3 regions of the Solibacillus silvestris genome follow, and region 2 is predicted to be linked to each of the others. Evidence: riboswitches for the same ligand, from Rfam matches in the RefSeq annotation. Region 2 holds a riboswitch; each other region holds the start of a gene.
What was found. A riboswitch is a leader RNA that binds a small molecule or an ion and turns the genes downstream of it on or off. The one in region 2 is predicted to bind thiamine pyrophosphate.
Positions count from the first base shown of each region.

Region 1 (3,901 bases), on a different contig from region 2:
GCTCGGTACGACATCTATCCTAACAGAGGGGGAGTGCTCTTAAAAAAGCTGCACGTTGTCTCATTCCACCGGATAGTTCTTTCGGATAGGCATATACGTAATCTTTTAAACCAACCCGCTTAATCCAGACAATCGCTTCCTCTATTGTTAGCGTAACATCCTTCTGAATTTCTGTTGCGATCATGACATTTTGTAGGATAGTACGCCATGGCAGTAGCAAATCTTTTTGTGGCATAAAGCCCACATCACCTGGGGCTGCTAGACGATTATGAATCACAATACGCCCTTCATTTGGCGTGAGTAGCCCGGTTATCAATTTAAAAATCGTGCTTTTTCCTGTACCACTTCTGCCGATGATTGATACGAATTCCCCCTGTTTAATTTCCATATTTAATTTAGAGATTACAGGTGAGGCATGTTCCTCAATAACATAGGTCACATTTTGTAAGCTAACTACCATTTCTTTATCACCTTCTCAAACAAACTAAATCGGCCAATCCTGTATGTGATAGTTCATATCCCAGAATAAATACTCGTACTTTGACGTAATTTGGAAATGCTTTTCTAATTGGACTAGCTCTCGTTCTGGTTTTCCCTCTGCTAATTCGTTCATCACGTCAATCAACCATTTTGCACCGTTGCCGAATTCCTCTGAATCGTATGTTTCTATCCACTTGGCATAAGGATTATTCGATAAATCGTGTCCATACTGCGCCCTTAGCAGCTTGCCAATCTCCCAATAATCCCATGCACAAGGTAAGAGGCAGGCTACTACATCCGCTAAGCTACCACTTTGCGCAGCATTTAACATATAATTCGTATACGCTAAATTTGCAGGGGTTGGTTTTGTTTCCTCCAATTCTTCTGACGTAATTCCAAATTCAGCTGCAAATTGGCGATGTAGCTTCATTTCAAAATGAAGCGTGTCGTTTAGTATCGCAGCAAATTTCCCCATCATATCGAGATTTGTAGATTTGACAGATGCAATGGCAAATAGCTTCGCGTAATCAATTAAATACACATAATCTTGCTTCATGTATTGGATAAACTTTTCCTTATCCAATGTCCCTTTACCAAGTTCCTGTACAAATGGGTGGCTATGATTTGCCTCCCAAATAGGTTGTACATTTCTAAAAAGTCGGTCTGTAAATTTTTCTGTTTTCACTTTCATTTCTAGTTCCTCCTTTTTTATAACAAGCACTTTCCTGAAAAATAAAAAAACCACTTCCTTAAATAGGAAATGGTTTCGTTGCATAAGTTGTATACACATACAATCGAAACTACTTCCCTACGCTAGTCCTAACTAGATCCGGTTCAAAGGGTTCTTCTCAGCCAATGGCGCCCCTAGAGTTTAATTACATATTTAATTTTTCTTATTTGAAAACACAATTCATGGAAAATGATGTTTTTCTCTTATGGTAATTACAGTGAACTGATTATACCTTTCTTGTCCATAAAAATTAAAACCCCACTCTTTTTAGAGAGCGGGGGAATGTACACGTATCTATCCTATCAACATGCCTCACTTCCCTACGCTAGTCCTAACTAGATCCGGTTCAAAGGGTTCTTCTCAGCCAATGGGCGCCCCTAGTGCTATTATTTATATTATTTATATTATTTACATCATAACATGTATTATAGTTTGCGCAAGTGATTCTGAGTAAATCATACATTTTTATCCAACCTTTTTCCATCACTCGCCTTTTCTTAAGGCCCTCGGTGGTACTCATTGTACACATCTCTTTTCGAAAGACCGCGCAATTTAGCGACTTCCTTGATTGCTTCCTTTGAATTAGTATTCATTTCTTCCATTGTATAATCCACATGCTGCTGTAATGTCATCGAGGACCAGTCAAAAGCTTCTTCTTCTACATCACCTAACTGATTACCTTCAAGTATAATACAAAATTCGCCACGGATTTCATTTTCAGCTGTCCAGTTGATTGCCTTTTCTACTGTTCCGCGTAAAAATTCTTCAAATTTTTTTGTTAATTCCCGTGCTAATGTAATTTTACGATCACCTAATACAAGCTGTAGATCTTTTAATGTGTCCTTAAGACGGTGTGGTGCCTCGTAAAATACAAGCGTTTCCTCGCGCTTCGCCAATTTTCCAAGCTGCTCACGGCGTTCCTTTTTATTTCGCTTTAAAAAACCAAAGAAATAAAATGGCTGTGGGTTTAAGCCAGAAGCAATCAGAGCGGTTAATGCTGCATTGGCTCCCGGAACCGGCACAACCGCAAAATCTTCTGCAATTGCTTTTACGACAATATCCGCGCCCGGATCCGAAATACATGGCAAACCTGCATCACTTACTAAGGCAATCGATTTCCCCTCCCGTAAATAGCCAAGCAACTTCTCCCCGCCAACTTCAATATTATGTTCATGATAACTGATTAGCGGTGTTTGTATATCGAAATAATTGCACAGCTTTTTCGTATTGCGCGTATCTTCCGCAGCAATAATATCCACTTCTTTTAAAATACGCAGTGCACGCAGTGTCATATCTTCTAAATTGCCAATCGGTGTAGCTACTAAGTACAGGCAGCTTCCTTGCTCATGCTGGCTACTTTTCTGTGATTTCATATGCAGCACTCCTTATATACTCAATTTTTTTTGTGCGATTCAATTGTTTAAATGCATATTCCGCGGACATCGCCTGTTGCTTTGTTTCAAAAGTTTCAAAGTAAATGCATTTTACGGGACCTCTTGCTCTTGTATACTTTGCGCCTTTTCCTGCATTATGTGTCGCAATGCGCTTTTCCAAATTATTCGTATAGCCTGCATAAAACGTTGCATCACTGCATTCCAGCACATAAAAGTAATGTTTAGTTTCCTTCTCCATATAAAAGTGCCCTCACTTCTGGCGTATATTCATTGTTATCCTCATATACGTACAATGGAGGCAATATTTTCAAATCCGGCTTGCCATCTTTAATCGCCTCAATCAACAGCGTATTTGCTTCTTTTCCCCGTTTCGGATACACAAACTGAATGCGCTTTGGTTCCAAGCGATTCGCTCGCATTGCACTTACAATATCCAAAAGTCTTCCTGGCCGATGCACAAATGCCGTCTTTCCTCCCTGTTTTAATAAACGGCTTGCTGCTTCTATCGCCTCATCAAGTGTTAAATATAGTTCATGCCTTGCAATGGCATAATGTTCACTCGTATTTTTTTCACTTAATTCATGCGCTAAAAAGTAAGGAGGATTGCATGTAACCACATCGTATTTTTCGATACCTAATGTTTTAGGTGCATCTTTGACATCACCAAGCTGCATGTCAATTTGTTGCGATAAATTATTGTACACAATACTGCGTGTTGCCATGTCATGCAGTCTCGGCTGTATTTCCACACCTGTAATCTTTGCGTTCGTTCGGGCACTCAAAAATAGTGGAATAACCCCATTTCCTGAACAAAGATCTACAATATGTCCTCTATTTTTCGGAATTTGCACGAAGCGCGCTAATAATACTGCATCTAGAGAAAAAGAGAAAACAGATGGGCTTTGAATAATTCGTAAATCTTCCGCAAGTAAATAATCCAGCCGCTCATCATCCTTTAACAATTGTTCCACTACGTAATCCTCCACATATTTACTATTCCAATAAACCCTCATGCTAAACAAAAGACTGATATCTACTTTTGCAGATTCAGCCTTTTCCTTTAACCATTTTGTTTATTTAAAAATGATAGACAGAACAAACAATCTTCACCTTTGCGAGAGCTGCCGAAATGCACATGGCACACATGGAAACCTTCGTTATAAAGCCTTGCCAAATTATCATAGCCTTCGCCAATATCTACAGATTCCTTTTTCAGCTCTTCCGCTTGTTTACCTGTATTAGCTTCGCTCGCTAATAATTCTTCTAAACGCGTACGTAGGTGAAGGTTTTCTGTTTG
Region 1 is NZ_JBQCJW010000054.1:46-3,946, forward strand. Features, by position in the region: gene ACTHOQ_RS18185 (ATP-binding cassette domain-containing protein) at 20-460, opposite strand; gene tenA (thiaminase II) at 485-1,171, opposite strand; TPP riboswitch at 1,269-1,356, opposite strand; TPP riboswitch at 1,511-1,599, opposite strand; gene rsmI (16S rRNA (cytidine(1402)-2'-O)-methyltransferase) at 1,708-2,583, opposite strand; gene ACTHOQ_RS18200 (GIY-YIG nuclease family protein) at 2,564-2,842, opposite strand; gene ACTHOQ_RS18205 (tRNA1(Val) (adenine(37)-N6)-methyltransferase) at 2,826-3,575, opposite strand; gene yabA (DNA replication initiation control protein YabA) at 3,665-3,901, opposite strand, start outside.
Region 1: it holds a riboswitch for thiamine pyrophosphate, as region 2 does, so the genes downstream of both, tenA (thiaminase II) here and thiT (energy-coupled thiamine transporter ThiT) in region 2, are expected to answer to the same signal.

Region 2 (3,901 bases):
AGGAAAAAGGGAAGCTCGAGCAAAGCGAAAAATCTTTGCTGCCTCAATTTTCAACAGTGCAACAAGTAACAGAAGCGCTAGCGGGTCAGCAATTAAAGCATCGCCAATTAAAAGACGCGATCCAAAAGGCTGTGGAAGACTTGCAAAAAAAACAGTTGGTCGAAAAATCCTGCGAAGTTAACCGCCTCCATGCGACAAATCATTTATCGGAAAAACAGCAGGAATATGTATTAGCTCAAGCCGCATTCGAAACAGCAATGCAACAACAGGGCTTTCAATTGGAAACATATAAAAATGCGTTGCTGCCTTTAAATATTCAACAACAAATTCAGGATGCAATGGATGCCTATAAGCAAAATGTGCACACATTAACCGTACAAATTGCCGAGGAACAGCAACTGCTGGAAGGAAAAGAACTTGCGGATTTGACGGCTTGGGAGCATCAAATTTCAACATTGAACGAACAAGTGGAAGCACATTATTCTGAAGTGAAATTAAAACAATCGTACGCGGAACAATGTAAAACAACATTGGATAATCTTGAAAAAACAGCACAGCAAATAGAAGACTATAAAATAAAACTTATGCAAGTCGAACATATTTATGACTTGATTCGAGGACAAAACGAGGCGAAGATTTCCTTTGAGCGATTCGCGCAAATAGGCTACTTGGAAAAGGTGACGCATGCTGCAAATGAAAGGCTTCGTCTCCTGTCGAATGGTCAGTATTTCCTGAAATCAACAGGACGGAAAGAAGGAAATGCACAAAGTGGGCTAAGCATTGATGTATATGATAGCCATACAGGGCAAACACGCGATGTAAAAACATTATCCGGCGGCGAAAAATTCAATGCATCGCTCTCGCTTGCTTTAGGGATGGCTGACGTCATTCAAAGTGTGCAAGGAAGCGTGCATATTGATACGATGTTCATCGATGAAGGGTTCGGTACATTGGATGAGGAAGCACTGCGCCGGGCAATCGATATATTGATTGATCTCCAGCAATCAGGCCGTCTCATCGGTGTAATATCGCATGTGGCCGAACTAAAAGCAGCGATACCGGCAATTTTGCAAGTGCAAAAGCTTAAAGAAGGACATAGTAAAACAGAGATCATTATAAAATGAAAATAGCGGTTCGACGGCCAAGGAGGGTTGTCGAACCGCTATTATTAACGTTTCGGAGTTCGTCGTGTGCTCGTAGGTTGCGGGACCGATTTTTTATCGATCATTTTTTTTATGATGGGATACACGATTGGTCCATATTTGATTGCTGTTTTAATGAATTTATTTAGTTTCACAAATAACACTCCTTAACGAATGACATTTCGTACAAAAAATATACCCAAATATTAGGCATAGATAAACATTACCGTAAAACTTTAATTGCCTGGACTAAATTCCAAATTGCCGCTGCAAAGAAAATAATGACTAATAATACAAAGCCTATAAAGTATGTGCTTACAAAAAAGTCGTGCGCTGTAAAAGTATCATTCCAAGAAAGCGCTGAGGCGAAAAAGTAAATCATATATATAATGCCAAGTGCAATCGGGATGAATTGTGTAATACATGCCTTTTGGGAGTTGCTTTTAACAAATTCATCTTTTGAAACAAAAAATATAATTAACGGCAAAATAAATGGCGCAAAATAAAAACTCAAATAGCTTATTGCACTTAAACCTTTTGATTGGTCCATCATTTTTCCCTCCTCTATACATATACATTTACATATACGTGACATCCGCAAATTTAGTTTCAAAATAATAGCGGTTGATAATTATGGAAATATTCGATACAATGAGCTTGTTCAAACAATAAATACTTAGATGTACCACAAGGGGGGCCGAGTAAGTCGGCTGAGATTGTGCACGTGATTGCACTGACTCTTTGAACCTGTAAGTTAAAACTTGCGTAGGGATGTGGATAGAAACCGACTGTTCAAACGATAGTCAGGCTTTTGTCCTGATTATCGTTTTTTTTATGTTTTCTATTCCTTCTTCACTTCTGTTACATCGGAAAAAAGAAAGGGGCATTGTTATGGACAAGAAAAAAATTATTGATGATGGTGGAAATAGCGATTTTCGCTGCCATCGGACTCGTGTTGGACCAAATATCTTTTAAAATGTGGGCACAAGGTGGATCGATCAGCTTTGTAATGATTCCGATTATTTTAATGGCGATTCGTTGGGGATTGACAGCAGGCCTTGCCACAGGATTACTTATCGGAGTTATGCAAATGATGTTCGGTGCATATATTGTGCATTGGCTTCAAGCAATTCTCGATTATGGCCTGGCATTTACGGTTGTAGGCTTGGCTGCTCTTGTAAGAAAACCTTTATTGCAAGCATCCCTATCGCTTAATAAAGGAAAAATGACGCTATATATTATAATAGGAGCGTTGATAGGCGGCTCATTACGCTTTGTCTCACATTTGCTGGCAGGTGTTATTTTCTTTAAAGAATATGCGGGCGATGAAAATGTATGGACATATTCGATTATTTATAATAGTTCCTACATGCTTCCTGCAACTGTAATTACGGCTATTATTGCTGTCTTATTATTCACATCAGCACCGCGCTTATTGCAAAAGGTGCAGCAAGTTTAAATAAAATCAAAAGGTTTGTAGTGGAGTCATATCGCTGCAAACCTATTTCTTTTTTGTTGGGGAACTCTAATTTTTCAAGAAAATATACATAAAAAAGGTTCATCACCATAACATGGGGTTGATTTCCATTGCGGGTCGGACGCTTTCGTCGCAAAATAAATTTTGCTGTTCCCGCTGGAAGCTTGCTTGTGACTGTCGCTAATGCTTTCGTCACAGAGAAAATCTTGTAGCGAAAGGCGCTAGCCGTCAGCTGGTGTTTTTACAGTGCGAAAGGTGAAACCGTCAGCACGAACACTCGCCTCCCCTCCATTCCAATCAACTCGCCTTGGCATGAAGTTTTGTCATCCCCAACTTTTGATGAAGAGCCATAAAAAAGAATCCCTGTTTATTTTTGACAGCAAATTTACTTTTAATACCGATTCAATAAGCAATAATTTATCCTTCAAAATTATCGGTCATTTCTGTACGGAATGTTATTATTTAAAAAAACGTTGAACACTTACAACCGATTTTAAGTATGCTATAGTTAAGGGTAGACATTGTTTAAGAGGAAGGAAGTTACACATGATTGTTACAAATCAAGAAGAAATTCAAGCGTTTAAAAAAATCGGACGTATTTGTGCTGAAATTCGTGAGGCAATGAAAGCTGCGACAGCACCTGGCGTGACAACGAAAGAATTAGATGAAATTGCAGGGCGCATGTTTGCTGAGGCAGGCGCTATTTCAGGTCCGAAAGGCGAGTATGATTTTCCAGGCTATACATGCATTTCAGTGAATCATGAAGTTGCACACGGTATCCCAGGTAATAAAGCCATTCAAGAAGGCGATATCGTAAACATAGATGTTTCAGGCTCGTTGGATGGGTATTTTGCAGATACGGGAATTTCTTTTGTCGTTGGAGAAGGCTATGAAGAGAAGGAAAAACTTTGTACAGTAGCAAAATCAGCATTTGACCGTGCGATGACAAAAGTTAAAGCAGGTTCGAAGCTCAACCAAATCGGGAAAGCGGTGGAGCGTGAAGCACGTGATCACGGGTTGACGGTAATTATGAATTTAACAGGACACGGATTAGGCAAATCATTGCATGAAGAGCCAAACCACGTATTAAACTATTACGACGCTTGGGACACGACAATCATGAAAGAAGGCATGGTGTTGGCAGTAGAGCCATTCATTTCAGCTAAGGCTGAACATATCGTGGAATCGGGTGATGGCTGGACATTCGTAACACCAGATAAATCGTTGGTTGCCCAAATTGAACATTCCATTATCGTAACGAAAGACAAACCGATTATTTTAA
Region 2 is NZ_JBQCJW010000016.1:23,922-27,822, forward strand. Features, by position in the region: gene ACTHOQ_RS11320 (AAA family ATPase) at 1-1,124, shown strand, start outside; gene yxzF (small protein YxzF) at 1,169-1,306, opposite strand; gene ACTHOQ_RS11325 (magnetosome magnetite crystal formation protein family) at 1,366-1,692, opposite strand; TPP riboswitch at 1,823-1,931, shown strand; gene thiT (energy-coupled thiamine transporter ThiT) at 2,056-2,601, shown strand; gene map (type I methionyl aminopeptidase) at 3,166-3,901, shown strand, end outside.

Region 3 (3,901 bases), on a different contig from region 2:
TGGCAGCAATTTTATATCGTTCAGCCAGGGGATAGCTTATGGTCAATTGGTATGCGATTTGGTATAAATTATTTAACGCTCGCACAAATAAATAATATTCATCCAAATTCAATGCTGATGATCGGGACGGTGCTTGTTTTTCCGCCGCCATCAAAAACATCGGCGGAAATTTTGGCGTATGTGGAGCCAAGAGGCGATGAAGTAAGTGAAGCACTGTTAAATCAAGTGCGTGAAGCGAACCCATATTTAACTTATTTAGCATTGTTCAGTTATGAGGCAAGGCGTGATGGCACGTTGAAGATGCCGGCAGTTGCTCCATTGCCAGCCATTGCGGCACAAAATAATACGAGTCTTGCAATGGTCATTACGAATCTTGAAGATTTTCAATTCAGCAGTGAGCTGGCGCGTGATATTTTTCAAAGCGAAGCGGTACAAAACTTACTTTTTGACAATATTATTGAGGAAGCGAAGCGTGTCGGCAATATATCTGATATTCATTTTGATTTTGAACGAATATCCGGCGATCAACGGGAAGCGTATAATAACTTTTTGCGAAGAGCGGTAGAAAGGATGCATGCGGAAGGATATACAGTGTCCACTGCACTGGCGCCAAAAACGAGAGCCGATCAGCCGGGCGAATGGGTTGCGGGACATGACTACAGGGCACATGGTGAAATAGTTGATTTTGTATTGCTGATGACGTACGAATGGGGATATTCTGCAGGACCACCAATGGCCGTTTCCCCGCTGCCGCAAGTCGAACAGGTGGTACAATACGCATTAACCGAAATTCCGGCAAGCAAAATATTGCTCGGGCAAAACTTATACGGCTATGATTGGACACTGCCTTTCGTACAAGGAGGGGAATATGCGGAGGCATTAAGCCCGCAGCGCGCGATTGAATTGGCTAAACGCTACAATGCGGCTATCGAATATGACTATGTCGCACAAGCACCATTCTTCAATTATTATGATGAGCAAGGGCGCTTGCATATCGTGTGGTTTGAGGACGCCCGCTCAATCCAGGCGAAATTCAATTTAGTTAAACGATTGAATTTGCGAGGTGTCGGCTATTGGAAGCTCGGTCTGCCATTCCCGCAAAATTGGCTGCTCATCGGGGCGAATTTTCATGTTGTGAAGAAGTAGTGGTTTTAGTAATATATCCGAACTGTTCCCTGATTTGGAAGTCTCGTTCCAACTAAGTGCCAAGTATAAAACCGATAGTATTCGATGGAAAAATCAGTGGCGAAAATAAAAAAGTGAAATCGACTCATTGATTTCACTTTTTCCTCAATTGGAAATAAAAACAGGATTAACCGATTGCTGTGTTGAAGTTTGTTTATCCGGGAATTTTAACATAAAGCGTTACGGGGCCAAAGTTGCGTAAGTTTTGCGGAGGCAGGGAAAAAGAAATAGCGGTGCATCATTCTCCTAACATTCGCTTGCTATGCAAAATTTAATTTGATACACTCGATTTAATTAAATGCATTTGCAGGGGGACACACTGTGTTGAGAAGGTTAAAACCTGACCCTTAGAACCTGACCGTTAACACGGACGTAGGGAGCAAAGTACAAGATTATACATATGTACTTACTAGGGCTCCGCGTATTTTTTTACGTGGAGCCTTTCTTTTGCAAATACTTAAGCATTTGATTTGCGGGGGGACACATTCGTGTTGAGAAGGTTAAAACCTGACCCTTGGAACCTGACCGTTAATACGGGCGTAGGGAGCAATGAGAAGTGGCATTTACACTTTTTGGCGTCTCTACTATTAGAGGCGTCTTTTCGTGCTTCCGCTCACTAAAAAGAGGAGGAGTAATAATGGAGTTTTGCGAAAAAGTAAGAAAAGAAACGGATTACTATTGGGAGGCTAGCTTTTATCATCCTTTTGTGCGAGGCATTGCGGATGGAAGCTTGCCGCTGGAGAAATTCAAATTTTATATGCTGCAAGATGCGTATTATTTAAAGCATTACACGAAAGTGCTTGCGCTCGCGGCTGCAAAAGCTACGAATGATGAGGATGTCCGCTATTTCCTGCAGACAGCGAAGTTTATACATGAAGCCGAGCTGGAATTGCATCGCACTACGTTTAAAGAACTAGGGGTGACAGCTGAAGAAATAGAACAATTTGAAGCAGCGCCGGCAGCTTATAACTATGTGAGCCATATGTATAATGCCGTTCATAATGGGGATGTAGCAGAAGCATTTGCGGCAATATTGCCTTGCCCATGGCTATATCAGGAAATCGGGCAAAGATTAAAAAACGCACGTCCTAATGTACAGCTTTATGAACAATGGATCGAACTATATGCCTCCGCCGAGATGCGCCAAAATATCGAAGCACAAAAATCCATGCTGAATCGCTATGCAAAGGAACAGCCAAGAAAGCAAAAGCTATTGGAAGAGCATTTTAAGAAGAGCTGCTATTACGAATGGATGTTTTGGGAAATGCCGTGGACGAAGCAAGGCTGGGTACAAGGGGTGTATATAAATGAGCCTGCAAAAAATTAATAAAAAGCAGCCATTAGTGCATTGCATAACAAACTATGTCGTGGCGAACTTTACGGCAAATGGCTTGCTTGCAGTCGGGGCTTCCCCGGTAATGGCTGATGCAATAGAGGAAGCGGCGGAAATGGCTTCAAAAGCAAATGCGCTGCTCCTTAATATGGGTACATTAAATGACCGGGCAATTCAATCAATGAAACTGGCAGGACAAAGCGCAAATGCGCATCAAATCCCCGTTGTGCTCGATCCGGTCGGGGCAGGGGCTACTGTATTTCGCTATGAAACGGCAAAACAGCTGCTCGAACTTTTAACGATTAGCATAATCAGATGCAATGTGGGCGAAATGGCTGCAATCGCAGGTGCAGATTGGGAATCGAAAGGTGTTGATAGCGGCGAAGGGGAAATAGATGTTGCAGAAACGGCCATGCAGCTGGCAAATAAATATCAGTGCATCGTTGTTGTTACCGGAAAGCAAGATGTAATAACAGACGGGAAAAGGCTTGAATATGTGGATGGTGGTCATGTAAAGGTGACTAAGATGACGGGGAGCGGCTGTTTGCTTAGCGCCCTTTGTGCAGCCGTTTTGGCATGCGGTGCAAAACCGTTCGAAGATTTAGTCTTATTACTCAATGAATATAAGAAGGCAAGTGCAAATTCCTATGCAAGTATAGGGACATTCCATACAAATTTCTTAAATGAACTAGAAAGCACAGCGGGAGGAAATCAATGATTGCATGTACGATAGCAGGTTCAGATAGTGGTGGAGGGGCAGGCATCCAAGCAGATTTAAAAACATTTCAAGAGCTCCGTGTATTTGGCACATCGGTGATCACTGCATTAACCGCGCAAAATACGAAAGGTGTCCACGGGATTTATCCAACGACTGTTGAATTTGTCCAAGAACAGCTAAAAGCGATTCTTGATGATTTTAATGTACAGGCGATTAAAACAGGCATGCTGTTCAATGCCGAAATAATTGAAGGAATCGTTTCTGTACTGAAGCAGGGGGAAATCCCTCTTATTGTGGACCCGGTAATGATCGCAAAAGGCGGTGCAAGCCTACTGCAGGAGCAAGCGATGATTGCGCTGAAAGAAAAATTGCTCCCGATCGCGACAGTGTGTACACCGAATATCCCGGAAGCAGAGGCACTGACAGGACGAACAATCAAGACGGATGAAGAAATCGCGCACGCTGCCCAATACTTAATGGATCTGGGTGTGCAATGTGTTGTCATGAAAGGTGGGCATCTATCTGGTAAGCAAGCTGTGGATACTGTGTTTATCCGAGGTGAAGCACCATTTAAAATGAAAACAGAGCGAGTGGATACGAAGCATACACATGGAACAGGCTGCACGTTTTCGGCAGCTATTACGGCGGAAATGGCGAAAGGCAAA
Region 3 is NZ_JBQCJW010000003.1:162,889-166,789, reverse strand. Features, by position in the region: gene ACTHOQ_RS03160 (glycoside hydrolase family 18 protein) at 1-1,146, shown strand, start outside; TPP riboswitch at 1,484-1,581, shown strand; TPP riboswitch at 1,650-1,748, shown strand; gene tenA (thiaminase II) at 1,823-2,512, shown strand; gene thiM (hydroxyethylthiazole kinase) at 2,493-3,236, shown strand; gene thiD (bifunctional hydroxymethylpyrimidine kinase/phosphomethylpyrimidine kinase) at 3,233-3,901, shown strand, end outside.
Region 3: it holds a riboswitch for thiamine pyrophosphate, as region 2 does, so the genes downstream of both, tenA (thiaminase II) here and thiT (energy-coupled thiamine transporter ThiT) in region 2, are expected to answer to the same signal.